DNA from 4 places in the Arthrobacter sp. UYP4 genome. Region 3 is predicted to be linked to each of the others. Evidence: riboswitches for the same ligand, from Rfam matches in the RefSeq annotation. Region 3 holds a riboswitch; each other region holds the start of a gene.
What was found. A riboswitch is a leader RNA that binds a small molecule or an ion and turns the genes downstream of it on or off. The one in region 3 is predicted to bind S-adenosylmethionine.

Region 1 (7,146 bases), on a different contig from region 3:
CCACGCGCTGCTGCTGCCCGCCGGAGAGGTTGCCCGGCCGGACGTCGGCCTTGTGCTTGAGGCCCACCAGGTCGAGCTGGGCGAGGGCCTTCTCCCGTGCCTCGCCGGCGGACATCTTCCGGAGCTTGCGCAGCGCCAGGGACACGTTGTCCAGCACGGTCTTGTGCGGGAAGAGGTTGAACTGCTGGAACACCATGCCGATGCGGCGGCGCAGCTCGTCCGGGTTGTCCTTGAGGACGGAGCGGCCGTCGAGCAGGATATCGCCCTGGTCGGGTTCGATCAGCCGGTTGAGGACACGCAGCAGGGTGGACTTCCCGGAGCCGGACGGCCCGATGACCGACGCCGTCGTCCCCCGTTCCACGTGCAGGTCGATCCCGCGCAGCACGTGGTTGGAGCCGAAGGACAGGTGCAGGCCCTTGCCCGTCAGTGTTCCCGATTCGATGGTCTTCATGCCTTCGCTCCTCCGCTCGTCGGAATCACCGCGGCCAGTTCGTCCGGTTCCGGTTTCTGCTTCCTGCCCACGCGGAGCCTGGTGTCGATGAAGTTGACCAGGTGCGTCAGCGGGATGGTCAGGCAGAGGTAGAGCACGCCGGCCGCGATCAGGGGCGAGAGGTTGCCGGTGTTGCTCGCGGCGTCGTTGCCCACCCGGAAGAGCTCGCGTTCACTGGCGACGAGGCCGATGAAGTAGATGAGCGACGACTCCTTGATGAGCGAGATGAACTGGTTGACCAGGGCGGGCAGCACGCGCCGCACGCCCTGGGGCACCACCACGAGCTGCATGGATGCGCCGTAGCTGAAGCCCAGCGCACGCGAGGCCTCCAGCTGACCCTTCTCCACGCTCTGGATGCCGGAGCGGAAGATCTCCCCGATGTAGGCCGAGGCGATCAGCGACAGGGCGAGGATGCCCAGCGGGTAGGGGCTGGTGCTGCCCGTGACCTGCCGGAGGATGGGACCGAGGCCCAGTCCGATGAGCAGGATGATCACGACGGCGGGGAGGCCGCGGAAGATGTCCGTGTAGATGCGTGCGATCCACCGGAGCACCCGGTTGCGGGAGATCCCCATGATCGCGAGGAGCATGCCGACGATCGTCCCGATGATCCCCGAGGCCAGGGCGAGCAGGAGGGTGTTGGGCAGTCCGACGGTCAGGAGGTCCGGCAGGACCGCGGCCATCGCCTCCCAGTCGAAGAACGTCTTGCCGAGCTGTTCGAGGGCATCCATGCAGGGCCGGCTACTTTACGTCCACGGCTTTGCTGCCGGGCTTCCAGTCGGTGGGCATCTCGCGGTCCGGGTACCACTCCTTGGTGAGCTCGGACCAGGTGCCGTCGGCGATCACCGCGTCGAGGCCCGAGTTGAGGGCGTCGATGAGGGGCTGGTTGTCGCTGTTGACCGCGTACGCCGTGAAGTTCTCCGTGTTGATGATGGTCTCGGCGATCGTGGTGTCGTCGCCCTCCTTCACCTGGCCGGTGGCCTGCTGCGACGGGGCGACCCAGGCGTCCACCTGCCCGTTCTTCACGTTGGCGTACACCGTGTTGTAGTCCGGGAAGCGCACGGGCTCGAGGCCGAGGGTATTGGAGACGTAGTCGTCCTGGACGGTGCCCTGGACCACGCCGATGCGGGTGCTCTCCGAGAGGGAGTCGAAGCCGCTCACCGAGGAGCCGTTCTTCGTGACGACGGCCATGTAGCCGAAGTCGTAGCCGTTGGTGAAGCCGACGTTCTCGCGGCGGGCCGCCGTCGTCGAGATCGAGGAGGACCCGACGTCGAACTGCTTGTTCTGGACCTGCGCGAGGAGGGCGGAGAAGTCGGTGGAGGCGAACTCGACCTCGAGGTCGAGCTTCTCGCCGATGGCGCGCAGCAGTTCGTTGTCGTAGCCGGTGAAGACACCGTCCTCGAGGAAGATGTTCGGCGGGGCGTCCGAGAGCGTGCCGACGCGCAGGGTGCCGTCGGTGATGAGGCCGAGCCCGGACGTGTCGATCTCGTCGATCGGCGTGGTGTCCTCGGTGGTGTACTGGTCGAGCGACTGCTGGTCGCTGCCGGCCAGGGCGTCGGCGGATTCGGTGGGCGTGCTTCCGCTGTCACTGCCGCAGGAGACGGTCAGGGCGAGGAGCGGCACGGTGAGTGCAGCGAGGACCTTGCGGGAGATGTTCATGGTGTCCTTCATTTCGATGCCGGCCCGGGTGCGGGCGCTGGGTGTTCGGGGATGCCGGATGGCGGCAGGGGGAGGCTGCTGGCTGCTGGGTGACACGCTCGCTGTTCTGGGCTGTGCGCGCTGTGGCGGTGGTGTCCTCCGTCTACCTCGGGACAGGCCGCACGACGCCGTACTTGCCAACCGGGGGACTTGGCCCGGCGGCCGAATCTTCACCTGGAGCACCCCACTACGGGAGAGGGTTGCTGTCCAGCCGGCCAGGGCCGATGGCTGGAACTCTTGATTTCAGGAAAACGGTAGGGCAGCACGAAGCGTCGGGTCAAAACGCGGATGCCGGGAAAGTGGTGTTTGACGTAGCAAAGGGCCCCGGAGGGGCCCTTTTGTGGTGGAGATTACACGAAACGATCCACCAGTCCGGTGAGTTCTGCGGTCAGGGCGGCGGAGGTCCGGAGCTCCGTGCCGTCCAGCGAGAGGACCGGCGCGAGGAGCCGGATGCTCGAGATCAGCCACACGGCGTCGGCGTCGAGGAGGTGGTGCGGTTCCAGCGGTCCGTAGCCGAGCTCCCACCCCTGTTCCCGGGCTGCGGCGAACAGTGCGCTCTGGGAGGTGCCCGCCAGGATGCCGCTCTCGAGCTGCGGCGTGAGGAGCGTCTTCCGACCGTCGCGGTCGTACGCGAGGAGCACGGTGGAGGTGGGGCCCTCGAGGACCTTCCCGTCCGAGGAGATGAAGATGACGTCGTCGGCGCCGTGCGCCTTCGCATGGCGGATGGCGGCCATGTTGACGGCGTAGGAGAGCGTCTTCGCCCCCATCAGCAGCCAGGGAGCACGCTGCGCCACCGTGCTGTCGTAGCCGCGCTCGAGGAACAGCACCTTCAGGCCTGCCTCCCGCTGCGCCAGGGTCGACGCCGGAACGGGTGCCACCGAGACCCAGGCCGTGGCCCGGCCGGCACCCTCGACGCCGCGGGTGGCGACGAGCTTCACGACGGCATGGTCCTCACCCGGTTCCGCTGCCGAGAACTCCCGCAGGCCGGTGCGGATGGCACGGCTCCAGGCCTCGGCGTCGGGCACCGACAGGTCGAGGGCCGCGGCCGACGACGCGAGTCTCGCGAGGTGCGCCTGCTCCTTGCGGGGGGATCCTCCGACGGCGAGGAGCGATTCGAAGATGCCGTCACCGCGGGTGGCGCCCAGATCGGTGGCCAGGAGCTGCGGCTGGGACGCGTCGACGACCCTGCCGTCGTCGTGGGCCGGGTCGAGGAACACGAGAACAGTCATGCGCTCCAGCGTATCGGCTGGGTCGCGGGAGCGGGGCGGACCGGTGCGGCGGGGCCGTCAGGTGAGTCTGGCCTTCCGCGTGAAGAGTTTCTGCAGCAGGATGAAGGCGAGGAGAAGCGCGCCGATCACGATGCGCGTCCACCAGGAACTCAGCGTCCCCTCGTAGGAGATGAAGGTCTGGACGATGCCGAGGATGAGCACCCCGGCGAGGGAGCCGAGGACGTAGCCGTATCCTCCGGTGAGCAGCGTGCCGCCCACGACCACCGCGGCGATCGCGTCCAGTTCCAGGCCCGTGCCCGCCAGGCTGTACCCGGAAAGGCTGTAGAACGAGAAGAGGATCCCGGCCACCGCCGAGCACAGCCCGCTGATCCCGTAGACGAGGACCTTGGTCCGGGGGACGGCGAGTCCCATGAGCAGCGCCGAGGATTCGCCGCCGCCGATCGCGTACACCGTCCGGCCGAAGCGGGTCTGGTGCAGGACGTAGAAGGCGACGGCGACGACCACCAGTGCGATCACGACGCCGGGGGAGATGAAGAGCCTGTCGGCCAGCGGGATCCTCGCCTGGGCCATCGCGGTGAAGAAGGGGTCGGTCACGGTGATCGAGTCGACGCTGATCATGTAGCAGAGGCCCCGTGCCAGGAACAGCCCGGCGAGGGTGACGATGAAGGGCTGGATCTCGAAGACCTGGATGACCAGCCCCATGAGAAGCCCGAAGGTCGCACCCGTCAGGATCACGAGGGCGATGACGGCTATCGGGTTCCACCCGGCCTGCAGGAGTGCTGCGGCGATCATCATGGAGAGCGCGACGACGGATCCGACCGAGAGGTCGATCCCGCCGGTGAGGATCACGAACGTCATCCCGACGGCGAGGACGATCAGGAAGGTGTTGTCGATCAGGAGGTTGAGGAACACCTGGCCGGAGAGGAACCCGGGGTACATCACGGCGCCGGCGGCGAACATCGCCAGGAACAACCCGGTCGTGGCGAGTGCCGGCGCGTAGCGCGCCTTGCCCTGGAGGCGGCTGATCCGGCTGCGGTTCAGCGGCGCCGGGGTGCGGGTGAGGACCGACATCAGATGGACACCTTCACTTCGGACTGTTCTGTCACGGGACGCCGGCGCCGGCCGAGCAGCGCCCGGGCCTTGCTGGACTGGAGGAGGCAGACGATGATGACGACCAGCGCCTTGAACACCAGGGTGACCTCGGGCGGGATCCCCAGCGTGTAGACGGTCGTCGTCAGTGTCTGGATGATCAGGGCGCCGACGAGGGTACCCACGAGGCTGTACCGGCCCCCCGCCAGGGAGGTTCCTCCGATGACGACGGCGAGGATGGCGTCCATCTCGATGTAGAGACCGGCGTTGTTGGCATCCGCGGCCGTCACATTGGAACTGATCATCAGGCCGGCGACGGCTGCGCACAGACCGCTGAAGACGTAGACGGTCCAGGTGATGTTGCGTGCGTTGAGCCCTGCCAGCCTGCTGGCGACCGGATTGATGCCCACCGCTTCGATGAGCGTTCCGAGGGCGGTACGCCGCGTCAGCAGCCCGGCCACGCCGAAGGCGACCGCCGCAATGAGGATGGAGATCGGGAGGCCGAGGAAGAATCCGGCGCCGATCGCCTGGTAGGAGTCGTTGGACACGGAGATGATCTGGCCGTCGGTGACGAGTTGCGCCAGTCCCCGCCCGGCCGTCATGAGGACGAGGGTGGCGATGATGGGCTGGATGCCGACCACCGAGACGAGGAAGCCGTTCCACAGACCGAGGGCCAGTCCCACCGCCACGGCGATGACCACCGCCACCGCCGCCGTGCGGAAGGAGGAGGGATCCGGGGAGTTGTAGATGTAGGTGCAGGAGACCGCCCCGGAGATGGCGGCCACGGCTCCCACGGACAGGTCGATACCGCGCGATGCGATGACGAGCGTCATGCCCAGGGCGATGAGGATCGTCGGTGCACCGTTCCGGAGGATGTCGATGAGGCTCCCGAACAGGTGCCCGTCCTGGACGCGCACGGCCAGGAAGTCGGCGCGGAAGAGCTGGTTGAGGAGGAGCAGGAGGACCAGTGCGAGTACGGGCCAGGTCAGCCGGTGCTTCAGGAGGGCGTTCATGCGTTCGTCCCCGCGATGATCGTCATGACGTCTTCCATGGTGACTCCGTCGTTGGCCAGGTCGGCGACCATCTCCCGGTCCTTGAGCACGGCGATCCGATCGCTCAGCCGGAGCACTTCCTCGAGCTCGGCCGAGATGAAGATGATGGACATGCCGTCGGAGGCGAGGGTGCTGATGAGCTTCTGGATCTGCGTCTTCGCGCCGATGTCGATGCCCCTGGTGGGTTCGTCGAGGATCAGCAGCCTGGGGTTCGTGATGAGCCAGCGGGCGAGCAGCACCTTCTGCTGGTTGCCGCCGCTCAGATTTCGAATCAGGGCGTCCTTGCTGGCCGGACGGATGTCCAGGGCCCTGATGAACTTCTCGGCCAGCTGGTCCTGCGTCGCCCGGGGGATCCGCCTCAGCCATCCCTTGCTGGCCTGCATGGCCAGGACCAGGTTGTCGCGGACGGACAGGTCGCCGATCAGTCCTTCCTCCTTCCGGTTCTCCGAGGAGAAGGCGATCCCCCGGTCGATCGCGGAGCGGGGAGTCCGGAGCGTCCGGACCGTTCCGCCGATCCGCAGGCTGCCCTGATCGGACCGGTCGGCCCCGAAGAGCAGCCTCGCGGTCTCCGTGCGTCCGGAACCCAGCAATCCTGCCAGGCCGAGGATCTCACCGGCGTGGATGGCGACGGTGACGTTACGGACGGAGCCCTTGCGGCCGAGGCCCTCCGCCTGCATGAAGGGGGCATCCTGCGTGCGGTCCGACTGGCGGCGGCCCTCGGCGTCCTCGAGTTCGGCGAGGGCGTCCATCTCCTTGCCGATCATCTTCGAGATGAGTGCCATGCGCGGCAGGTCCCGGGTGAGGTATTCGCCCACCAGCTTCCCGTTGCGCAGGACGGTCATGCGGTCGGAGATCTCGTACACCTGCTCGAGGAAGTGGGACACGAAGAGGATGGCGACGCCACGGTCGCGCAGCGTCCGGATGACCGCGAACAGTTGCTGGACCTCGTCGGCATCGAGGCTCGAGGTGGGCTCGTCCAGGATGAGCACCCTGGCGTCCACCTGCACCGCCCGTGCTATCGCGACGAGCTGCTGGAGGGCGATCGAGTGGGAGGACAGGACGGACCCGGGGTCGATGTGCCCCAGCTGGAGCTGCCCGAGGACCTCCCTCGCCTTCCGGCGGACCTCCTTCCAGGAGATGCCCCCGCGCCTGCGCGGCTCCCGCCCCAGGAGGATGTTCTCCTCGACCGACAGGTTGGGGCAGAGATTGACCTCCTGGTAGACCGTGCTGACGCCTGCGGCCTGTGCCTCCGCAGGGGAGGTGAAGCGGTGGTCCGAGCCCATCACGGTGATCGTCCCGCCGTCGATCGCGTAGACGCCCGTCAGGGCCTTGATCAGTGTCGACTTCCCGGCGCCGTTCTCCCCCATCAGGGCATGGACCTCACCCTGGAACAGCCGGAGGTCGACTCCGTCGAGCGCCTTCACGCCGGGGAATTCGATGGAGATCCCGGCCATCGCGACCACGGGGACGATCTCGTTCATTGTCCTGCCCTTCTGTCGGGGATGCGGTGGCCCGGCCACCGCATCCCCCGTCGTCGACCCGGACACCCGCTTCCGGTGTGCCGGATCCGGTCGAGCTCCTAGTACTCGCG
Region 2 (7,146 bases), on a different contig from region 3:
CCCGCGAGGCACTGACGCCGTCGCCGCCTCCGCGGGAAACGGCAGAGGACCGCGGCCTGCCGGCCGCGGTCCTCTGCACTGCCCGTGCTGTGCTGCTACCAGCCGCGCTCGGCGAGGCGGTGCGGCTGCGGGATCTCGTCGACGTTGATGCCGACCATGGCCTCGCCCAGACCGCGCGAGACCTTGGCGATCATGTCCGGATCGTCGTGGAACGTGGTCGCCTGGACAATCGCGTTGGCGCGTTCGGCCGGGTTGCCCGACTTGAAGATGCCGGAGCCGACGAAGACGCCGTCCGCGCCGAGCTGCATCATCATGGCCGCGTCCGCCGGGGTCGCGATGCCGCCGGCGGTGAAGAGGACCACGGGGAGTCGACCGGCGGAGGCGACCTCCTTCACCAGCTCGTAGGGCGCCTGGAGTTCCTTCGCGGCGACGTACAGCTCGTCCTCGGCCATGGAGGAGAGGCGGTTGAGCTCCGCGCGGATGGTGCGCATGTGCATCGTGGCGTTCGAGACGTCGCCGGTGCCGGCCTCGCCCTTCGAGCGGATCATCGCAGCGCCCTCGGTGATGCGCCGCAGTGCCTCACCGAGGTTGGTCGCACCGCAGACGAAGGGGACGGTGAACTTCCACTTGTCGATGTGGTTCGCGTAGTCGGCGGGCGTGAGGACCTCGGACTCGTCGATGTAGTCGACCCCGAGGGACTGCAGGACCTGCGCCTCCACGAAGTGGCCGATCCGGGCCTTGGCCATGACCGGGATGGAGACAGCCTCGATGATGCTGTCGATCATGTCGGGATCGCTCATGCGGGACACGCCGCCCTGGGCGCGGATGTCCGCGGGAACCCGTTCGAGCGCCATGACCGCTACCGCACCGGCGTCTTCGGCGATGCGGGCCTGCTCTGCTGTGACGACATCCATGATGACGCCGCCCTTGAGCATTTCGGCCATCCCGCGCTTGACCCGGTTGCCGCCGGTCTGTGCTGTGGTTGCCGAATTGTCTTCAACGGTGGACACGACTTGCCCCTAAAGGTAGATAAAAGCTGACCCTTCATGATACGCCGCCGCAGGACGCCCTTCCGGTCGCGGCCGCCGCCCCGGTCCCGGCCGTTCCCGCGGGCTCCGGACCCCGGCGCGGGACCGCGCACGTCAGCGATCCGACAGCGATCCGGCAGCGATCCGGCAGCGTCACACGGCGTCACGCGGCGGAATGCCGCGTCTTCCTGCTGGAAAGCGGACGATATGCCGCCTACGCTCGGAGCCACAGATCAAGAGTTCCGACGCGAAGCCCTGGCTCGTCGGACGGCAACCCCCTCCGTGGCGGGGTGCCCCAGGTGAAGATCCGGCCCCGTGCATCAGCGCGGGGCAAGCACGGCGCGGACCTCCAGCGGTTCCGCGTCCCGTCGATGGGACATCCATGTCGTACATCTGCCTGCTGCTCTCGGGAGCAGCCCTTCTGATCAACGGACTCGGCCTCCTCGGCCGGGTCCCGCCACTGGACGCGGGATTCCTCAATCTCGCGGTCGGTGTGCTCCAGCTCGTCCTCGCCACGGTCGTCGCAGCGACCGGGGCGCCGGATCCAGCCGCGTTCAGCACGGCGAGCGGGATCTTCCTCTTCGGGCTCACCTACCTGTACGTGGGTCTCGGCTCCGTCGCGGGTCTGGGCTCCGCCGGCGTCGGCTGGTTCTGCGGGCTCGTCGCCGTGCTCGCCGTCGTCTTCGCGGCCACGTCGCTGGACACCGACCCGCTCGGCTCGGTGCTCTGGCTCGCGTGGGCGGTGCTGTGGGGTCTGTTCTTCCTGATCCTCGCCCTCGACGCCGTCCGCCTTACCCGGGTCACCGGCTGGAGCGCGATCCTGGTCGGCACCGTCAGCACCGTGATCCCCGCCGTCCTCGGCCTCAACGGGGCCTGGCCGGCCGGCGGAGCCTCCGCCGTCGCCGCCGCGGCCGTCATCGGCGCACTGTTCGTCGGCGCCGGCGTCGCCGGTTCCCGTGAGGCGAGGGCGGCCGTCCCCCGGGTCGCCGTCCACGCCTGATCTCCTCGCCCCCGCCCCCGTCCTGCCACCTCTCCTCCCAGCCCCACTCCAAGCCCCACTCCCAGCCCCACTCCCAGCCCCACTCCCAGCCCGATCGGAAGGCCCACCATGACCACCCTGACGCACACCCATCCCACCGCGGACGCCGACTACGAACTCCTCGCGGCCCGCTTCCGACCCCTCTTCGCACGCATCGCGGACGGCGCATCGCGCCGCGAACAGGAGCACGAGCTCCCCCGGCAGGAGATCCGCGCCCTGATCGACGCCGGATTCGGGGCACTGCGGGTACCGGTCGCCGCCGGCGGGTTCGGCGCCTCGCTCCCGCAGCTGTTCCGCCTCCTCACCGAACTGGCCGCCGCCGATTCGAACATCCCCCAGGCGCTGCGCGCCCACTTCGCGTTCGTGGAGGACCGCCTCGTGTCCGCCGGTCCCCAGCGCGACGTATGGCTCCAGCGCTTCGTGGACGGCGAGATCGTGGGCAACTCCTGGACGGAGGTCGGCACCGTCACCATCGGTGACGTGATCACCAAGGTGAGCCCGGACCCGGGCAGCACCCACGGCGACTTCCGCATCAGCGGCACGAAGTACTACTCGACCGGCAGCATCTTCGCGGACTGGATCGACACGTTCGCCCAGCGGACGGACAACGGTGTCAAGGTCATCGCGGTGGTCAGCACGCACCAGGAGGGCGTCACGCACGGGGACGACTGGGACGGCTTCGGCCAGCAGACCACCGGCTCGGGTACGTCCACCTTCGACCGCGCCCGCGTCGAGGCCGGGAACGTCATCGACTTCGACACCCGGTTCAAGTACCAGACGGCCTTCTACCAGGCGGTGCTGCTGGCCGTCCTCGCGGGCAGCATCACCGCGGCCGAGCGGGACGTGGCGCGAGAGGTACGGAACCGCACGAGGATCTTCAGCCACGGGAATGCGCCGTCGTTCGCTGCCGATCCACAGATCCTCCAGGTCATCGGCGAGGTCTCCGCCGCCGCCTACGCCGCGGATGCCACCGTGGAGCGGGCCGCCCGGGCCCTGCAGCACGCCTACGAGGGCGCGTTCCTGGCCGACGAGGTCGAGGACGAGCGCCGGAACGACGTCGCCGAACTCGAGACGGCCAAGGCGCAGGTGGTCCTGTCGGCGCTCGCCACCCGCGCCACGTCCGACGTCTTCAATGCGCTGGCCGCGTCCGGCGTCAGCACGTCGAAGAACTTCGACCGGCACTGGCGGAACGCCCGCACCGCGGCCAACCACAACCCATGGGTGTTCAAGGCGAGGATCGTCGGCGACCACTCCGTCAACGGGACCGTGCCTCCCCGCGTGTGGTCCATCGGTGCGGCGCCGGGCGCAGGCAAGCCCTGAGCGACCTGGAGGACGGGACCGCCCGCGGTCCCGTCCTGCCCGGCCTCAGCCGCGCCGCGCACCGGCCGCCTGCCGCGCCGGGCAGACCTCGCGCCGCTCCAGTTCGTCCAGCACGGCATCGAGTGCCCCAGCGGGCCACCGCGACGACGGCGTCCTCACCGCCCGCTGCAGCGGCGCAGAGGGAGCCGTCCTGCGCTGCAGCAGGAGGAGGTCCGTCTCGGAGACGATGTGCAGATCGGTCGGGAGGAACCGTGTCCCGGGTGTCATGGCGTGTCCTGTTCTGGTGGATGGGTCATCCTCCCTTAGACGCACGACCGGGGGCCGAATCATCGGTTCCGGCGCAAGGAACGGCGAAGGATGCGGGCCCGCCTCCACCGCCTGCCGTCGAAGCTCAGCCTTTGGGCAGGATTGGCCCAGCGGATCAGTCGTGACGAGAGCCCGCTGATAGCTTTCAAAAGACACCTGCCGTCCTCGGCCGCTCCTTCGGGAGCGATCCGGGGCCGCACGGCCACTGAGCAGCTGGGGAGCTTGCTATGAATTCTCGCGAACGCGAAAAACTGATCGTCGACAACCTGCCGCTGGTCGGGTACCTCGTCTCGACCCTGTGCGCCCGCGCCACGCATCTCTCGCGGGATGACCTCGCGTCGGTCGGGGCCATCGCCCTGATCACATCTGCGGACTCCTTCGACCCGACCCTGGGCGTGCCCTTCGGCGCCTATGCCCGGCGCCGAATCACGGGGGCATTCGCCGACGAGATGCGGTCCAACGACTGGGCTCCGCGGTCCGCGCGACGGCGGATCGGCGACACCATCGCTGCACAGGACACGCTGGCCGCCTCCCTCGGGCGCACGCCCACGACGGACGAGCTCGCCATGACGCTCGGCGTCAGCCGGCACGAGGTCCAGGCTGCGCTCGGCGACGCCGCACGATCCGTCCAGACGCTCGACGAGACCGTCCTCGACATCGTCCCCTGTCTCGACCAGCTCCCCGAGGCATCGCTGCTGGCCGACGAGCAGGTCCGGCACATCCGCGCCGCCGTGGCCCACCTCCCCGCCCGCATGCGCCACATCATCCAGGAGGTCTTCTTCGAGGGACGATCGGTGACCGAGGTGGCAGCGGAGCTCGGGACCACCCACTCGGCCGTCTCCCAGCAGAAGTCCGAGGCGCTCCGGCTGCTGCAGGACGGCCTGGCGACCCACTACTCCGACACCGCAGGCTCCGCGCCCGCTCCGATCTCGCGCGTCTCCCCCAAGCGCAGGGCGGAATACCTGTCCGCGCTCGGTTCGGCACTGACGCCCCTGCGCGGCCACGCGGCGACGTACGCCACGGCTCGCCCGGCGTTCGCCTCGGCGTCCTGACCGTCCCGTACCGGCGGCGACGTCAGGACGCGGGCCTGGCCTCCAGCGACTGGCGATGGACGGCCCGCACCCTCTGGTAGACGGTCACGAGGCTTGCCGCGGCCAGGACGACGAGGACGGTCAGCAGGAAACCCTCGGGCAGGCCCAGTCCCGTCAGCCCGGTGACCACCAGGACGGAGACGAGGCGCTCCGCACGCTCCGCGAGCCCCACGTTCGCCGTGAAGCCGAGCGACTCGGCCTTAGCGCGGGCGTACGAGACGATCATGCCCAGCACGAGGCAGGCGAGTGAGGCGACCGCGATCGCGGCGTTCCCGCCACCCGTGAAGAACCAGATCGCGACACCCGCGAACAGCGAGCCGTCGGCGACGCGGTCGAGCGTCGAGTCGAGGAAGCTCCCCCACCGGCCCCCACGGCCCTGCATCCGGGCCATGATCCCGTCGATCACGTCGGAGAACACGAACAGCGTGATGAAGACCGTTCCCCAGAACAGCTGGCCGAGCGGGTAGAGGACCAGCGCGCCGCCGGCGACACCGACCGTCCCCGCGATCGTGACGGCGTCGGGCGTCACGCCCCACCGCAGCAGCAGGCGTGCCAGCGGCGTGAAGAGGGCCGTGAAGAATCCCCGCGCGTATCGGTTGAGCATCAGGCGTCCGATCCCGCCGGCCCGGCCGCCGACGGCCAGGCAGCCGCCACCTGCGCACGCACGTCGCCGAGGGTCTGCGTGATCGCCTTCGTCTGCGCGATGATCGGCAGGAAGTTCCCGTCACCGCCCCAGCGCGGCACGACGTGCTGGTGGAGGTGGGCGGCGATACCGGCGCCCCCGGTGACGCCCTGGTTCATGCCGAGATTGAACCCCGACGGGTTGGACACCTTGCGCAGCACACGCATGGCCGTCTGTGTGAGGGCGGCGATCTCCGCGGTCTCCGCCTCGTCGATGTCCGTGTAGTCGGGCACGTGCCGGTAGGGGCAGACCAGGAGGTGGCCGACGTTGTAGGGGAACAGGTTGAGCAGCACGAAGGCATGGGTCCCGCGGTGCACGATGAGGGATTCCTCGTCGCTCCGGTGCGGCGCCCGGCAGAACGGACAGGTCTGTTCCGACGTGACCTGGTCCTGCCCTCCCTTGATGTAGGCGAGCCGGTGCGGTGTCCACAGTCGCTGGAAGGCGTCCGGCACGCCTGCCAGCCCGAAGTCGTCCGTCACCGCCGCATCCCCCGGAGGGGTCGCGGGCATCCCCCGGCTGTCCGCGTCCTCCATCAGACGGTGGCTTCCCTGCTGCGGACCGCCTCCACGATCCGGCGGACGGCCTCGTCCACGGGCACCTGGTTGTCCTGGCTGCCGTCCCGGAAGCGGAAGGAGACGGCGCCGGCCTCCTGGTCCTCACCGCCGGCGATGAGGACGAACGGCACCTTCTCCTTGCTCGCGGTCCGGATCTTCTTCGGGAACCGGTCCGATCCCGCGTCGACCTGCGCGCGGATGCCCTCGGTCTTCAGCTTGTCGACGACGTCGAACAGGTAGTCGTTGAACGCCTCGGCGACCGGGACGGCGAGCACCTGCACGGGGGCGAGCCAGGCGGGGAACGCGCCGGCGTAGTGCTCGGTGAGCACCCCCATGAAACGCTCGATCGAACCGAACAGGGCCCGGTGGATCATGACCGGACGCTGGCGGGACCCGTCGGCCGCCTGGTACTCGAGCTCGAAGCGCTCGGGCAGGTTGAAGTCGAGCTGGATCGTCGACATCTGCCAGGTGCGGCCGATCGCGTCGCGTGCCTGCACGGAGATCTTCGGGCCGTAGAACGCGGCTCCCCCGGGGTCGGGCACGAGCTCCAGGCCGGAGGCCTCCGCGACCTCGGCGAGGGTGCGCGTCGCCTCGTCCCAGATCTCGTCGGAGCCGACCGACTTCTCCGGGTTGCGCGTGGACAGCTCGAGGTAGAAGTCCTCGAGGCCGTAGTCCTTGAGGAGGCCCAGGACGAAGTTCAGCGTCCCGGTGAGCTCGTCCTTCATCTGCTCACGGGTGCAGTAGATGTGGGCGTCGTCCTGGGTCATGCCACGAACACGCGTCAGGCCGTGGATGACACCGGACTTCTCGTACCGGTACACCGAGCCGAATTCGAAGAGCCGCAGCGGCAGCTCCCGGTAGGACCGCCCGCGCGAGCGGAAGATCAGGTTGTGCATCGGGCAGTTCATCGGCTTCAGGTAGTAGTCCTGGCCGGGCTTGCGCACGGTGCCGTCCTCGTTGAGCTCCTCGTCCACGTGCATCGCCGGGAACATGCCGTCCCGGTACCAGTCGAGGTGGCCGGAGACCTCGTAGAGGTGGCCCTTCGTGATGTGCGGCGTGTAGACGAACTCGTACCCGGCGTCGGTGTGCCGCTGGCGGGAGTAGTCCTCCATCGCCTTGCGGATGA
Region 3 (7,146 bases):
TACGGTCATCGGTGCCGTGCACGATCAGCGCAGGCACGGTGACCTTCTCGACGTCGGAACGGAAGTCGGTGAGCCAGGAGTCGACGACGGCGAACGACGCGTACCAGGACGACCCCGAGGCGACGTTCCACGCGTTGCGCAGTGCTTCCTCGCTGAGGCGGTTGCCGAGGAAGTTGTCGGTGTTGAAGAAGTCGTCGTAGAAGTTGGTGAACCAGGCGTAGCGGTCCTCGATGGCCGCGCTGCGGATGCCGTCGAAGACGGTCGAGGGGACGCCGGTCGGGTTGTCGTCGGTCTGGAGGAGGAACGGTTCGAGCGAGGCGAGGAAGACCGCCTTCGCGACCCTCGACTCCCCATAGGTGCCGATGTAGCGACCGACCTCCCCGGTCCCCATCGAGAAGCCGACGAGGACGGCGTCGTGCAGATCGAGCGTCTCGAGCACGGTGTTGAGATCGGCTGCGAACGTGTCGTAGTCGTAGCCGGTGGTGGGCTTGCTCGACTTCCCGAAGCCGCGGCGGTCGTACGTGATGACGCGGTAACCGGCGGTCAGGAGGGCGGCGGTCTGCTTCTCCCACGAGCCGCCGTCGAGGGGATAGCCGTGGATCAGGACGACGGGCTGGCCCGTGCCGTGGTCCTCGTAGTAGAGCTCGATGTCCGTGGTGTTCTCGGTGCCGACCTTGATGAAGCCCATGTTACTGGTCCTTGTCTCGAGCGGAGAGAACGTTCGTTCTCTCTCGGTGATCACATCGTATAGAACGATCGTTCTCCATTCAAGTAGAATGGCTTCATGAATATTTCCGAGGCCCGCACACGGATCGTGGCGAGCGCCGACGAGCTCTACAACGCGCGGGGGATCCAGGCCGTCGGCATGGACGAACTGCGCGCAGCGGCGGGTGTCTCGCTCAAGAAGCTCTACCAGGAGTTCCCGTCCAAGGGGAGCATCGTCATGGCCGTCCTTGAGCGCCGGCACCGGTCCTGGGCCGAAGGGCTGGACGCGACGGTGCGGCAGGCTCCGACGCCGCGCGCCCGCCTGCTCGCGATTTTCGACTACCTCGCGCAGTGGTTCGGCGAGGACTCCTTCCGTGGCTGCGGCTTCGTGAACAGCTTCGCCGAACTCGGCGCCGTGAGTCCTGACGTCGCCGATTACGCACGGCAGCACAAGGAGTCGTTCCAGGAGTACGTGGGGAAGCTGGCCGAGGACGCGGGCGCACCGCCCTACCTCGGACCACAACTGTCGATCCTCGCCGAAGGCGCACAGACGACGGCGGCGATCGCCGGCACCGTCGACGCGGCGGTCCAGGCGCGGCAGGCGGCCGAGGTGCTGATCGATGTGGCGCTGGGCCATGAGGTCCGAGGTGCGGCCTAGTCCGGGAGAACCCGCCTGCGCACGCCGGGACGGACAGAAGCTCCGGGGGGTCAGCCGACGAGGTCCTGGTACTCGGGATGGTCGGCGATGAAGGCCGCGACGAACTCGCACCTCGGCACCACCGTGAGGTGCTGGGTGCGGGCGTCGTCGAGCGCGTACCGGACCAGGGTGCTGCCCACTCCGTGGCCCTCGACGTCCTCGTCCACGACGGTGTGCGTGAAGACGATGGTGTCGCCGGAGCGTTCGTAGACGGCGACGCCCGCCGGTTCCCCGTCGAGGCTCGCCGTGTAGCGGCTCTCGTCCTCGTTGTTGCTGACCTGGATCTCGTTGTTTCCGGTACTCATGTTTGTCACTGTGGCACCCGGCCTGCAGGGCGGTCAACGCCCAGGGGTGCGTTGTGCCGCCCGGCGCAGCACGCGCGCGACACCGCTGTCCATGGCTGCCGTTCCGCGATGTGGGAAGGATGTCCTGCGACGGATCCGGACGCCGTCGTGCCGTGGCGCTGCGCGCCCGTCGTGCCGTGGCGCTGCGCGCCCGTCGTGTCCTAGTCGCGTGGGGCCGGCGTGAGACCCTGCCGGACGGAGCTTCCGTTGAGCAGCCAGGCGACGGCGTCCGCCTCGGAGGTGAAGAAGCGCGTGTCGGTGGGGGAGCGGTGGGAGAAGCCGGACATCACCTCGTCGACGGCGTCCTCACCCACGAGTGCCACTCGCGAGAAGCCGCGGTAGGCGGCCATGCCGACGCGTGCCTCGGGGGTGATGCCGGTGATGCCGTGCATGTGCACCAGCAGCGGCAGTGTTGCCGGGCCGTGGAACTCGGCCAGGGCGCGAGCGGCGGCAACAGCGTGAGGATGGGTGATCTCGACACCGCGCCTCCACCGCAGCCACAGGATCCCCTTGTCGAGGTGGGCGCTGAATGGGTCCATCGTGGTCCTTACCGGAGGAACAGGGGCAATGGTGTGTCAGCGTAGCAAGGTGCACCCCCGAAGTCGGCTGCGCGTCCACGGTATGGTTCTCGTTCCGGGCCTCTGGGTAGCAGGTAGCGTCTCGTTCATGACACTGAGCATTCTGGTGACGGGAGCAAGTCGCGGTATCGGTGCGGCGATCGCCCACGAGCTCGCCGGCCGGGGACATCGCATCTGCGTGCACGCCGGTCGCGATCTGCAGGCCGCCGAGGCCGTCCGGGAGGCGTTGCCGGGTACGGGACACGCCGTCGGGATCGGGGACGTCGCCGATCCCGAGGCGTGCAGGCAGCTCGTCGATGCTGCCACCCGGGACCTCGGCGGGATCGATGTGCTCGTGAACAATGCGGGCATCTTCGAGGCGCATCCTGTCGACACGGTGTCCTTCGAGGACTGGCAGCGAGCATGGCGCCGGACGCTCGACGTCAATCTGGTGGGGCCGGCGAACCTGGCCTGGCTGGTGGCGCGCCGGCTGCTCGACCGGCCGTCGGGGCCGAACGGCGGACGGCTCATCAGTGTCGGATCTCGAGGCGCCTACCGTGGTGAGCCCGCCACGCCGGCCTACGGTGCGAGCAAGGCGGCCCTGCACTCGATGACGCAGTCCCTCGCCGTCGCGCTCGCACCGCACGGCATCCTCGCTGCAGCGGTGGCGCCCGGCTTCGTCGAGACGGACATGGGACGGACCGTGCTCGACGGCCCCGGGGGAGATGCCGTGCGTGCCCAGAGTCCGTTCGATCGCGTGGCGACCCCGGAGGAGGTGGCGCAGGCCGTGGCCTGGCTCGCCACCGATGCGCCGCTGTGGGTCAGCGGCACCGTCGTGGATGCCAACGGGGCGTCCTACCTGCGCTGACATCGCGCTGCGTGGAATCGCGGGTTTCGAGCGTCGAGCCAGGGACCGCGATCCGGGACCGGGGACAGCTGTGCGAGGCCCACCCTGACGAAACGACGGCGCACGGTTCCGACGCCGGGTTCCACCGTGCGCCAGGAAAGGCATGCTGATCGTGACGCTCTGTGACAGGTGCGTCTGGACGGTGATGCAGGCGGGCCTCTACGCTCGTCAGCAGAATCAAGAGTTCCAACGCAAAACCCTGGTTTGTTGGACGGCAACCCTCTCGCTGTAGTGGGGTGCCCCAGGTGAGGATTCGGCCCGGGCTGCACCAGCCGGGCAAGTATGGCGCTTCCCCACGGCAGTGCCCCGACGTGAGGACCTCCCATGCCCGCATCACCGCGCCGTATCCGCTTCAACGCCTTCGACATGAACTGCGTGGGCCACCAGTCACCCGGTCTCTGGCGCCATCCGGAGGACCAGTCGTGGCGCTACAAGGACCTGCGCTACTGGGCCGATCTGGCGAAGACGCTGGAGAAGGGCCTGTTCGACGGCATCTTCATCGCCGACGTCCTCGGCACCTACGACGTCTACGGCGGATCCAACGAAGCGACCCTGCGGCAGGGTACGCAGACCCCGGTCAACGATCCGTTCCTGCTCGTGTCCGCCATGGCACTCGTCACCGAACACCTCGGGTTCGGCGTCACCGCCGGCACCGCCTACGAGCACCCGTATCCGTTCGCGCGCAGGCTCTCCACGCTGGACCACCTCACCAACGGCAGGGTCGGCTGGAACGTGGTGACCGGTTATCTGCCCTCCGCCGCGCGCAACATGGGCAACGAGGACCAGCTCGAGCACGACGAGCGCTACAACCACGCGGATGAATACCTCGAGGTCCTCTACAAGCTGCTCGAGGGATCCTGGGAGGACGACGCCGTCGTGCGTGACCGCGAAACCGGTGTGTTCACGGACCCGGCCAAGGTGCACGACATCAACCACGACGGCACCTACTTCACCGTCCCGGGCATCCACCTCAGCGAGCCCTCGCCGCAGCGCACCCCCGTCATCTTCCAAGCCGGAGCGTCCTCGCGAGGGATCGCCTTCGCGGCAGGCAACGCCGAGGCGGTCTTCGTGGGTGCACCGACCAAGGAGATCCTGAAGGACGTGGTGAAGAAGATCCGCGACGCCGTCGAGGCCGAGGGTCGCGACCGCTACTCGGTGCGGATCTACACGCTGCTCACCGTGATCACGGACGAGACGGAGGAGAAGGCCCAGGCGAAGCACGCCGAATACCAGAAGTACGTCAGCTACGAGGGAGCGCTCGTGCTCGTCTCCGGCTGGTTCGGTGTGGACCTGTCCGTCTACGGCCCCGACGAACCGCTCGGCGCCGTGAAGTCGAACGCCATCCACTCCGCTGTGGCCACCTTCCAGAAGGTGAACGACGACGGCGCGCCGTGGACCGTGCGGGACATCGCCGAGTGGGCGGGAATCGGTGGACTGGGTCCGAGGATCGTGGGGTCGGGCAAGCAGGTCGCGGACGAGCTCCAGGCGTGGGTGGAGGAGACCGACGTGGACGGATTCAACCTCGCATACGCGATCACACCCGGATCCTTCGAGGACGTCATCACGTATGTGGTCCCGGAGCTGCAGAAGCGCGGAGCGTATCCGACGGAATATGCCGAGGGGACGCTGCGCCAGAAGCTGTTCGGCAAGGGCGACCGGTTGCCTGAGGAGCACCGCGGCGCGAGCTTCCGCCTTCAGCCCGTCCGTCCCTGACGCATCGCGTACTGGCCTTCCGGGTTCGTTCTTCGACTGAGTAGAAGCTGGCCCGGCATCTGCCCGGCATGTCGGGCGGCAGCGGGGAATAGGCGTGCGCTGGGGGCTGAACACCTTCGAATGGGTGGCCAGCCCCCACGACCGGGGACTAGCGTCGGAACCAAGACATCCGACGACCAGAAGGAGTTCCCATGTCACGCGTAGCCATCATCGGTGGGCACGGAAAAGTAGCGCTGCACCTCACGAAGATCCTCACGGGCCAGGGTCATCAGGTCAGTTCGATCTTCCGCACCCAGGACCATGCTTCCGACGTCGAGCAGGCGGGCGGCACGCCCGTGGTGGCCGACGTGTCCGAGCTGTCGGTGGCGCAGATGGCCGACGTCTTCCGCGGGCACGACGCCGTCGTGTGGTCTGCCGGTGCCGGTGGCAGCAGCCCCGAGGCCACGTACGCCGTGGACCGGGATGCAGCGATCCGCTCGATGGATGCAGCACAGGAAGCCTCGGTCGGACGGTACGTCATGGTGTCCTACCTCGGCGCGAGCAAGAATCACGGTGTGCCCGAGGACAACGGGTTCTTCCACTATGCGGAGGCGAAGGCTGCTGCGGACGAGCACCTGCGCAACTCTGAACTCGCCTGGACGATCCTCGGCCCCGGTGCCCTCACCACTGATCCTGGTACAGGGAAGATCGAGGTCTCGGACAAGCCACAACAGGACTCAGTGCCGCGTGAGGACGTTGCGCATGTTGCCGCAGTCGTCCTCGGCAACCTCGGCACGGTGGACAAGACCATCCAATTCAACAGCGGCGAGACGCCGATAGCGGACGCCATCGAGGCTGCTCTCTAGGACTGTGCCGGCACTATGCGGACGGCCCGCGGGGTAAGCGCGCCGTCCGCATAGTAGCCCCTGTGCTGTTCAATAACGCTGTTCAGTAACGCTGTTCCATAACGCGGTTCAATACCGCTGCCCAGTACTGCTGGGTCAGTGCCGCCGTGTTGGGCCGGTGATTCAGCGCCGCGGGTCCGGGTCGGTGTGGGTGTAGCTGATCGTCTGTTCCGGTCGCTTGTCGTGCACAATTCTTCCGGCTTGCCGGTAGGTGTTCTGTCGGGGCGTGCCCGCCCGGCCGGGGTTGCCAGGGGCGTGGAACCAGGGGATGCCGTTGCGCGGTTCGACGGTCCAGAGGCCCTGGTGGATGACGTGGTGGTGCCGGGTGCACAGCAGGACGCCGTTGTTGATGTTGGTCCCTCCGCCACGGGACCACGGCGTGATGTGGTGTGCTTCGCACCAGCTGGCGGGAATGGTGCAGTCCGGGAAGGCGCAACCCTTGTCCCGGGCGACCAGTGCCCGTCGAAGGTGGGGTGGAAAGAGCCGTTGGGCTCGTCCGATGTCGAGGACTTGGCCACTGCTCCCCAGGACGAGAGGGATGAGGTCGGCATCGCACGCCAATGTCCTGATGGTCCTGGCGCTGACTTGTTCGCTGAACACTCCATAACCGGCATGACCCGTGTGCCCGCCCTGACTGATCTGACCGGCATGACCCGTGTGCCCGCCCTGACTGATCTGACCGGCATGACCCGTGTGCCCGCCCTGACTGATCTGACCCGCATGACCTGCGTGCCCGCCCTGACTGATCTGACCCGCATGACCTGCGTGCCCGCCCTGACTGATCTCACCCGCATGACCTGCGTGACCGGCCTGGCTTGAATCAGCGGCATAGCCTGGATCACCGGCATGGCCTAGATCACCGGCATGGCCGGGGCGCTTCACGTGCTGGAGGTCGCCGATCAGGTCTTTGTAGTCGATGGTGACCATGACCTGGGGGCGGTGTCCGCCGGTCGCGGGGAGTCCCGTGGTGGTGAGGGCAATCCTGCAAGCCGTGACGAGCCCATCGAGAAGTGCCTGGGCCCTCGTCGGTCCGTCGTGACGACCGTGCAAACCGGAGCCAAGATCCGAGCCGTGATCCGAGCCGGAACCCGAGCCGGAATCGGCACCAGGATCGGAGTCTGGACTGGCGTTCGGGCCAGGTCTGCCTCCGGCACATGTGCCGTCCGCTGCACCGGTAGATCCGGTGACTCCTGCGTCATCGCTCTGGCCCTGGAGCACCCGCGGGTTGGTGGCAGTGTTCATGACGGTGGCGAGGTGTTCGTATTGTTCTTCCGTGGCGCCGATCTCGAGCACGTGCAGTCCGTGGCGTCGGCCTTTGAGGAAGACGCCCTGGCGTGCG
Region 4 (7,146 bases), on a different contig from region 3:
CGTCAGGTACAGGTTGCCGAACACCCGGTCATGGATGCGGATCGGCACGCCCAGGAACGACGTCATCTGAGGGTGATGGGCCGGGAATCCATAGGCGAGGGGGTGCTCGCGCAGATCCGAGAGACGGACGGGGTGCGGCTCGGTGATCAGCAATCCCAGGACGCCGTGCCCCGTCGGGAGCGGACCGATCCGTCGAATCTCCCCCTCCTGGAGACCGACGGTGATGAAGTGGCTGAGCCTCCGGTCCGGACCGACGACGCCGAGGGCACCGAAGCGTGCATCGACCAGCTGGCACGCCGCTTCGATGACACGTTCCAGGACGGTGTCGAGCCCCAGGTCGTCCGCGATGGCGGCGAAGGCAGCCAGGAGGTTCTCCACCCCCGCCGGAGCCGGCGGTTGCACAACCGCACCCAGGGGCGGCTCCTCAGGGTAGGTGACCATGCCGCACGCTCCGTCGATCAGGACGAGACCTCATCGTTGGACGATAACAGGGTCGGCGGACCCCGGTCGGCGTGGCGCCCGCTTCGTACTCCCGGTCCATGGACGCAGGACCTGCACGGACGGAAGCTCGTGCTGCTCACGAATGCTGGGATCTGCTCAGAGGTGATTTCGTCGGGTGCTGGGCGGATGCCGCCGCCGGTCCGGCTGATGGAGGGCACATCAGGGGTTTTCGGCCCTGATGCATGCCGCGGACGCACTCACGCCGTCGCAATGCTGGGCGTTGGCGACCACGCAGTCGACGGGGCGGCTGGGATTCTTCCGGGAGGGGCTGCGGATATCTTCCCCGTCAACTACTTCGTGCTCGATGAACGCGTGTACGTCAGGACCAGGGCCGACGGCATCATCGCCACCAGCCATCTGGAGCACGCTGCAGTCCAGACCCATTCCACGGACAGGACCACGCAGAGCGGTTGGACCGTCCTGGTGAACGGGCCGGCGGCCCGCGTCGAAGATCCTGAACTCCTCACCACGTTGTGGGGTACAGCAGCCGAGGAGCCGTGGGCGCCCGGCCTGCGCGACCTGTTCTTCGCCCTGACCGCCCGCCCATGTGCGCGGGCGCCGCCTGCACACCACCCACTAGTCGCTGTCGGGTACGGGCAGCCTGTCCGACGCTCACCCGATCCGCCGTACTCGGTCCCGGTGCGCCTGCTGCGGCCGCCGCCATCGGCCTCTATCGGCAGCGGCGACGCAGGTCTACCGTGAGTGCATGTCGAGCCCTCCCGTACCCCCGGCCAACCACGACACCGATGCTACCGGTGTGCTCATGCGGGACGTGATGGGGCAACTGCTCCAGAAGCTGAGATACGAGCCGACCGCGAAGCGCGTCCGCGCCACGCTCGGCGGACAGACCGTCGTGGACACGACGCACGCGATGCTCGTGTGGGAGCCGCGCAGGGTCGTGCCCGGGTACGCCGTCCCGTACCAGGACATCCGCGCCGAGATCTCGCCCCGCATCCCACCGCCACCCGAGAACGGTCCGGTCGGATTCATGCTGCCCGACCTGTCGACGATTCCCGTGTTGGACCCGCGGATCCCCCTTCGACGTGCGCACGACCGCGGGCGAGCCGGTGGGGATACGCGTCGCTGGAACGGAGGCCGTCGCGTCCGGATTCCGCGCACGCGACCCCGGCCTCGACGACTACGTGATCCTCGCATTCGCCGACTTCGACAGCTGGTTCGAGGAGGACGACGAGATCATCAGCCATCCGCACGACCCGTACGGCCGCATCGACATCCGGGGCACCTCCCGACACGTGCAGCTGATGCTCGACGGACACATCCTCGCCGACACCACCCGGGCGCGGATGCTGTTCGAGACGACCCTGCCCGCCCGGTACTACCTTCCGGTCGAGGACGTCGTGGCGCCGCTCGAGCCCAGCTCGACACGGTCCATGTGCTCGTACAAGGGCTACGCGACCTGGTACTCCGCCCTGCTGGGAGACAAGAGGGTGGATGACATCGCGTGGCAGTACGAACACCCCCTGAGTGACGCGGCCGAGGTGCAGGACTACGTCGCGTTCCTCGACGAGCGGCTCGATCTCGTCATCGACGGCGAGCAGCAGGAACGTGCCCTCACCCCGTGGTCGTGACATCGGTGGTCGTGTCACGGGCGGTGATCGACGCCGGCACGTGGCGTCGGCGGTGACCTGAGCACCCGGGGTGACGTGGGCTTCCCCGCCGAGAACCGTCGCGGTCTCAGGCCTGCCGCGGCGTCAAGTGTCTCCGCACCCCCCGGTCCTGTCCGAAAAGGCCCAGGGCACCGGCCGTGCCGACTATGCTCGCGCCATGGACCAGCAACTGCACTTCGTCACGGTCGCCACCCGCGACCTCGACGCCGCGCGATCGTTCTACAGCGGATTGGGCTGGTCCCCTGCGCTCGACGTCCCGGAGGAGATCATCTTCTACCAGGTGGCGCCCGGTCTGCTCCTGGGGCTGTTCCGATCCGACAAGTTCGCGCAGGACGTCGGGCTCGATGCGGCGCCCGGACCGTCCGGGATGACGCTGTCGCACAATGTCGGCAGCCCCGACGAGGTCCGCCGGCTGGTGGCCAGGATGGCGGACGCCGGCGGAACCATCCTCAAGGAGCCCCGCGACGGCTCCTTCGGGGGCATCTTCCACGCCCTGGTCCGGGACCCGAACGACGTCGTCTGGGAGATCGCCTTCAACCCCGGCTGGCGGATCGACGACGACGGGGCCGTCGTCATCGGCTGATGCCGGAATCAGGTGCGGCACCGGCTCCCCTGCTGTCGTATTCCCTGTCCGCCAGGTATTCGACGGGACAATGCGCGGGTATCGCACGTCCCGGTCATATTTCTTCTTATTCGCAGGACCGCCCGTCTCCCTGCCTATATTGAATTCAGCTTCAAGAGATGCGGTCGGAAAGCTCCGACTGGACCGCACACCAACCCCATGTTCCTGGGTGGTTCGGATGACGAAGCGGCCTTCGCCATGGCACGTGAGTGCCCGTCCGGCGCGGGCAAGAGCACACCGAAAGGCACTCCCGTGAGCTGTAACGCCCTCCCCCTCCCCTAGCAGGCCCTGCGCGTCCAGCGCATCCTGTTGCTCCTTTCTCCCCTTTTCCGGTGAATTCCGCCGTGCGCGGCACCGGACCCCTCAAGAGGAATTCTCCATGAATGCATCCGTAATTCCCCCTGCCCGGAATCACCGGCCGGTCCGCCGGCTCACCACGTTATCGGCCGTTGCCCTGGTGGCCCTTGTCAGTGGCTGCGCCGGACCGGCGGCCTCCACCTCGGAGACGGCCGGTGAGCCCGTGTCCGGAGGGGTCCTGGACGTGTCGATCTCGGCCGAACCGGGGTGCCTGGACGGCCACGGCATCTCGGCGACCCAGCAGCAGTTCCTGGGACGCCTGATCTACGACAACGTGGTGACGCTGGACGAGAACGGGGACATCGCGCCCTACCTCGCGGAATCATGGGACATCTCGGAGGACGGCAGGACCTACACCTTCCACCTCAAGGAGGGCGTCACCTTCAGCGACGGCTCGCCGTGGAACGCGGAGGTCCTCGGCCAGAACTTCGAGCACATGCGGGACCCCGCGACGAAGTCACCGCTCGCCGCCGCGTACATCGCCCCCTACGTGGACGGCACGGTCCTGGACGAGTACACCTTCGAGGCCCACCTCGAATACCCCTACACCCCGTTCCTCTACACCCTCGCGCAGTCCTGGCTCGGGATGAACTCGGGCAAGGCCATCGCGGAGGCTCCCGAGACCCTGTGCCAGCAGCCGATCGGGACCGGCCCCTTCACCGTCGCGGACTACCAGCCGGGCCAGAGCATCACCTACACGAAGCGCGAGGGCTACGACTGGGCGCCGGAGTGGCTCGAGGGTGACGGCGAGGCATATCTCGACGGCGTCGAGGTGACCCTCGTCGGCGAGCCGGTGATCCGGCACCAGTCCCTCGTCTCCGGGCAGTACGACCTGACCGAGAACCTCGCGCCCCAGAACGCGGCGGCTGTCCAGGCAGACCCGAACTTCACCTACGAGAACCTCCCCCGCACCGGCAGCCCCTACGTGCTGAGCTTCAACCTCAGCCGCGCGCCGTTCGACGACCTCGCCGTCCGCCAGGCCTTCGCCGCCGCCGTGGACACCGCTGCGGTCACCGAGAGCCTGGGCTTCGGCACCTACACGCCGATCGACGGGTTCCTCTCGAAGGAGAGCAAGTACTACGACCCGACCGTCGAGGGGACGCTCACCCACGATCCCGAGCGCGCGAACCAGCTGCTCGACGACGCAGGCTGGTCCGAGCGCGACGGCGAGGGCTTCCGCACGAAGGACGGCCGACGGCTGGTCGTCGAGGTACCGACGGTGGAGAGCTCGACGCCGAGTCCCCTGCTGGTCCAACTGCAGGGCGAGGCCCGCAAGGTCGGCTTCGACCTCCAGATCATCCAGCTGCCGCAGGCGCAGCTCAGCGAATTGCGCTACGCCGGTGACTACGACGCGCTGGCCGGCGTGTGGCACACCAACACCACCGACGTCCTGTTCATCCGGTACCACTCCTCGGAGATCACCGGCGAACGGATCGGCCAGAACTCGTCCTACGTCGACGATCCGGCCCTGGACGAACTGCTCCTGACGGCCCGCGGGTCCGACGACGGAGCCGAGGCTGAGGAAGCGTACTCGAAGGCGCAGCACCGGCTGCTCGAGATCGTGCCCGGCGTGCCCCTCTACGAGAATCCGAGCCAGTTCGCGTACGCCAAGACGGTCCATGATGTCGCCGTCGACACGTCCCACCCCGTGCCCGTCCTGACCTACGCGTGGAAGGCGGAGTAGGTGCCGATCCTCCGACGCATCCTCACGCGCCTGCTGGTCGGCATCGGCGTGCTCTGGGGCGCGGCAACGCTGACCTTCCTCGCGGTCTACCTGATCCCGGGCGACACCGCTCTGCTGATCCTCGGCGGTCCGGACGCGCGGCCCACGGCCGAGACCCTTGCCCAGGTCCGCAGCGACTACCTCCTCGACCAGCCGTTCATCGTGCAGTACGGCAGCTACCTCGGCAACCTGCTGCAGGGTGACCTGGGCCAGTCCTACCGGCTCCGGCTGCCCGTCACGGATGCCATCGGCCAGCAGATCGGCGCGACGGCAGCGCTCGCGGCAGCCGCCGTCGCCGTCGCCCTCCCGCTGACCCTCGCCGTCGCCGTCCTGTCCGCGCAGCGGGCGAACTGGATCCGGTCGATCGTCTCCGGCGTCGAAGTGGTCCTCGCCGCGACACCGACCTTCATCATCGGGTTCGCCCTGCTGATCGTCTTCTCGTTCTCGCTGCGCTGGTTCCCGATCGGCGGCAACCAGGGCGTGGCGGCACTGGTCCTGCCGGCGCTCACGCTGGGCCTCGCCGTCTTCGGGACGCTCTCGCAGGTCCTCCGCAACGAACTCGAGGACGTCCTGGAGCAACCCTTCATCCTCACGGCGAGGTCCCGCGGGATGCGCGACCTCCCGGTGCGTGTGCGGCACGCACTCCGGCATGCCGCCATCCCGGTGATGACGATGTCGGGATTCGTCGTCGCCGCGCTCCTCGGCGGATCGGTGATCGTCGAGACCCTGTTCAGCCGGCAGGGCATCGGTTCGCTGACACTGGCCTCCGTCTACAACAAGGACCTCCCCGTCATCATCGGCATCGTGCTGCTCTCCGCCGCGGTGTACGTGGTGGTCAACCTGGTGATCGACCTCCTCTACACGCTCATCGACCCGAAAGTGGTGACGGCATGAGCATCACCTCGCGCACTGCTCCCCCCGACGCGGTTCCCCTGGCGCCGATGCCTCCGGCTTCTCCTACGGTCCCCGTCCACCCCGTCCACCGCGGGGTCCGCGCCCGGCGAGCGCGACGCATCAGGCCCGGCATCCTGCTGGCCTCGGCCTTCCTCCTGTGGCTCGCGGCGGCGGTCCTGGCACCGGGTCTGCTCTCCCCGGCCGATCCGTACGCGGTGGATCCCTCCCGGAGCTTCGAAGCGCCGAACGGGACGGCCTGGTTCGGTACCGACGACTCCGGCGCGGACAACTACTCCCGGATCGTGCACGGTGCTGCCACCTCGCTGTACATCGGTCTCGGCGCGACGGCGATCGGCGTGCTGGGCGGAACGGCCATCGGTCTCCTCGCCGGGCTCAACGGGCGCCTGGTCGAGGCATCGGTGATGCGCTTCCTCGACGTCACCCTCGCCATCCCGGAGATCCTGCTCGCTCTGGTGGTCATCGGCATCATCGGCGGCGGCACGGAGAATGCGATCCTCGCGATCGGGGCGGGCAGCATCGCCTACTACGCCCGGATCACCAGGGCGCAGACGCACCTCGTCCGGCGCTCCGGCTATGTCGAGGCGGCCCGTACGCTGGGGCTGCCCGCCTGGCGCGTGGTCCTGACGCACATCGTCCCGAACGTCATCAAGCCGGTGCTGGTTCTGGCGACCATCGGGGTGGGATCCGCCATCGGTGCCGGTGCGTCCCTCAGCTTCCTCGGACTCGGCACGCCTCCCCCGGCCCCCGAGTGGGGTGCGATGCTCTCGGCGGGGCGCAACTTCATCTCCAACGCCCCCTGGATGATCACGATCCCCGCAGCGTTCCTCGTCGCCACCGTCCTGTCCATCACCGTCGTCGGGCGTGAACTCCGGCGCCGCTCCGAAGGAAGGCTCGCATGAGCTCCACACCGATCCTCACACCCGCCGCCGCCATCGCCGCACCGGCCGGAGCGGCGCCGCCCGTCGTCGAACTCGACGGACTGACGGTCTCCTTCGGCCGTGGTGTCCACCGGCGGGAGGTCGTCCGGGACGTCAGCCTGGCGATTCGGCCGGGTGAATGCCTGGCGCTCGTCGGCGAGTCCGGATCCGGCAAGTCGGTGACAGCCCGGACCCTGGTGGGACTGACCGGACCCGGCGCCCACGTCGGATCCCGCAGCCTGCGCTTCGACGGCCGGGACGCGTCGGGGTGGGGAGAACGGCAGTGGAGCCGCGTGCGGGGCAGGGAGGCCGGCTTCATCCTGCAGGACGCGCTGTCCTCACTCGATTCCCTGCGGACCGTGGGCGCTGAGGTGGGCGAGGTCCTCCGCCTGCACAGCACCCTCGACCGCACGGGGCGTCGCCGACGCGTCGTGGAGCTCCTGGCGTCCGTCGGTGTCCCGGAACCCGAGGTCCGCGCGAGCC

Region 1: linked by a shared signal. The riboswitch ahead of AC0Z9V_RS08405 (ABC transporter substrate-binding protein) and the one ahead of AC0Z9V_RS11570 (LLM class flavin-dependent oxidoreductase) in region 3 are both predicted to bind S-adenosylmethionine.
Region 2: linked by a shared signal. The riboswitch ahead of AC0Z9V_RS01095 (AmiS/UreI family transporter) and the one ahead of AC0Z9V_RS11570 (LLM class flavin-dependent oxidoreductase) in region 3 are both predicted to bind S-adenosylmethionine.
Region 4: linked by a shared signal. The riboswitch ahead of AC0Z9V_RS02335 (ABC transporter substrate-binding protein) and the one ahead of AC0Z9V_RS11570 (LLM class flavin-dependent oxidoreductase) in region 3 are both predicted to bind S-adenosylmethionine.

Annotation. Positions count from the first base shown of each region.
Region 1 covers NZ_JBXAVU010000001.1:1,788,449-1,795,594, reverse strand. The annotation lists gene AC0Z9V_RS08415 (amino acid ABC transporter ATP-binding protein) at 1-451, opposite strand, end outside; gene AC0Z9V_RS08410 (amino acid ABC transporter permease) at 448-1,218, opposite strand; gene AC0Z9V_RS08405 (ABC transporter substrate-binding protein) at 1,229-2,146, opposite strand; SAM riboswitch class IV at 2,311-2,428, opposite strand; gene AC0Z9V_RS08400 (aminodeoxychorismate lyase) at 2,536-3,414, opposite strand; gene yjfF (galactofuranose ABC transporter, permease protein YjfF) at 3,472-4,485, opposite strand; gene AC0Z9V_RS08390 (ABC transporter permease) at 4,485-5,516, opposite strand; gene AC0Z9V_RS08385 (sugar ABC transporter ATP-binding protein) at 5,513-7,036, opposite strand; gene AC0Z9V_RS08380 (ABC transporter substrate-binding protein) at 7,135-7,146, opposite strand, start outside.
Region 2 covers NZ_JBXAVU010000001.1:235,655-242,800, reverse strand. The annotation lists gene pdxS (pyridoxal 5'-phosphate synthase lyase subunit PdxS) at 96-1,010, opposite strand; SAM riboswitch class IV at 1,260-1,371, shown strand; gene AC0Z9V_RS01095 (AmiS/UreI family transporter) at 1,411-2,028, shown strand; gene AC0Z9V_RS01090 (acyl-CoA dehydrogenase family protein) at 2,137-3,387, shown strand; gene AC0Z9V_RS01085 (hypothetical protein) at 3,433-3,654, opposite strand; gene AC0Z9V_RS01080 (sigma-70 family RNA polymerase sigma factor) at 3,921-4,745, shown strand; gene pgsA (phosphatidylinositol phosphate synthase) at 4,768-5,388, opposite strand; gene AC0Z9V_RS01070 (HIT family protein) at 5,388-5,999, opposite strand; gene thrS (threonine--tRNA ligase) at 5,999-7,146, opposite strand, start outside.
Region 3 covers NZ_JBXAVU010000002.1:631,536-638,681, reverse strand. The annotation lists gene AC0Z9V_RS11595 (alpha/beta fold hydrolase) at 1-688, opposite strand, end outside; gene AC0Z9V_RS11590 (TetR/AcrR family transcriptional regulator) at 785-1,363, shown strand; gene AC0Z9V_RS11585 (GNAT family N-acetyltransferase) at 1,414-1,707, opposite strand; gene AC0Z9V_RS11580 (SpoIIAA family protein) at 1,908-2,285, opposite strand; gene AC0Z9V_RS11575 (SDR family NAD(P)-dependent oxidoreductase) at 2,413-3,171, shown strand; SAM riboswitch class IV at 3,386-3,499, shown strand; gene AC0Z9V_RS11570 (LLM class flavin-dependent oxidoreductase) at 3,535-4,923, shown strand; gene AC0Z9V_RS11565 (SDR family oxidoreductase) at 5,115-5,768, shown strand; gene AC0Z9V_RS11560 (DUF222 domain-containing protein) at 5,931-7,146, opposite strand, start outside.
Region 4 covers NZ_JBXAVU010000001.1:499,362-506,507, forward strand. The annotation lists gene AC0Z9V_RS02310 (GAF domain-containing sensor histidine kinase) at 1-441, opposite strand, end outside; gene AC0Z9V_RS02315 (pyridoxamine 5'-phosphate oxidase family protein) at 712-1,203, shown strand; gene AC0Z9V_RS02320 (hypothetical protein) at 1,195-1,491, opposite strand; gene AC0Z9V_RS02325 (DUF427 domain-containing protein) at 1,545-2,090, shown strand; gene AC0Z9V_RS02330 (VOC family protein) at 2,287-2,712, shown strand; SAM riboswitch class IV at 2,862-2,990, shown strand; gene AC0Z9V_RS02335 (ABC transporter substrate-binding protein) at 3,131-4,792, shown strand; gene AC0Z9V_RS02340 (ABC transporter permease) at 4,793-5,725, shown strand; gene AC0Z9V_RS02345 (ABC transporter permease) at 5,722-6,645, shown strand; gene AC0Z9V_RS02350 (dipeptide ABC transporter ATP-binding protein) at 6,642-7,146, shown strand, end outside.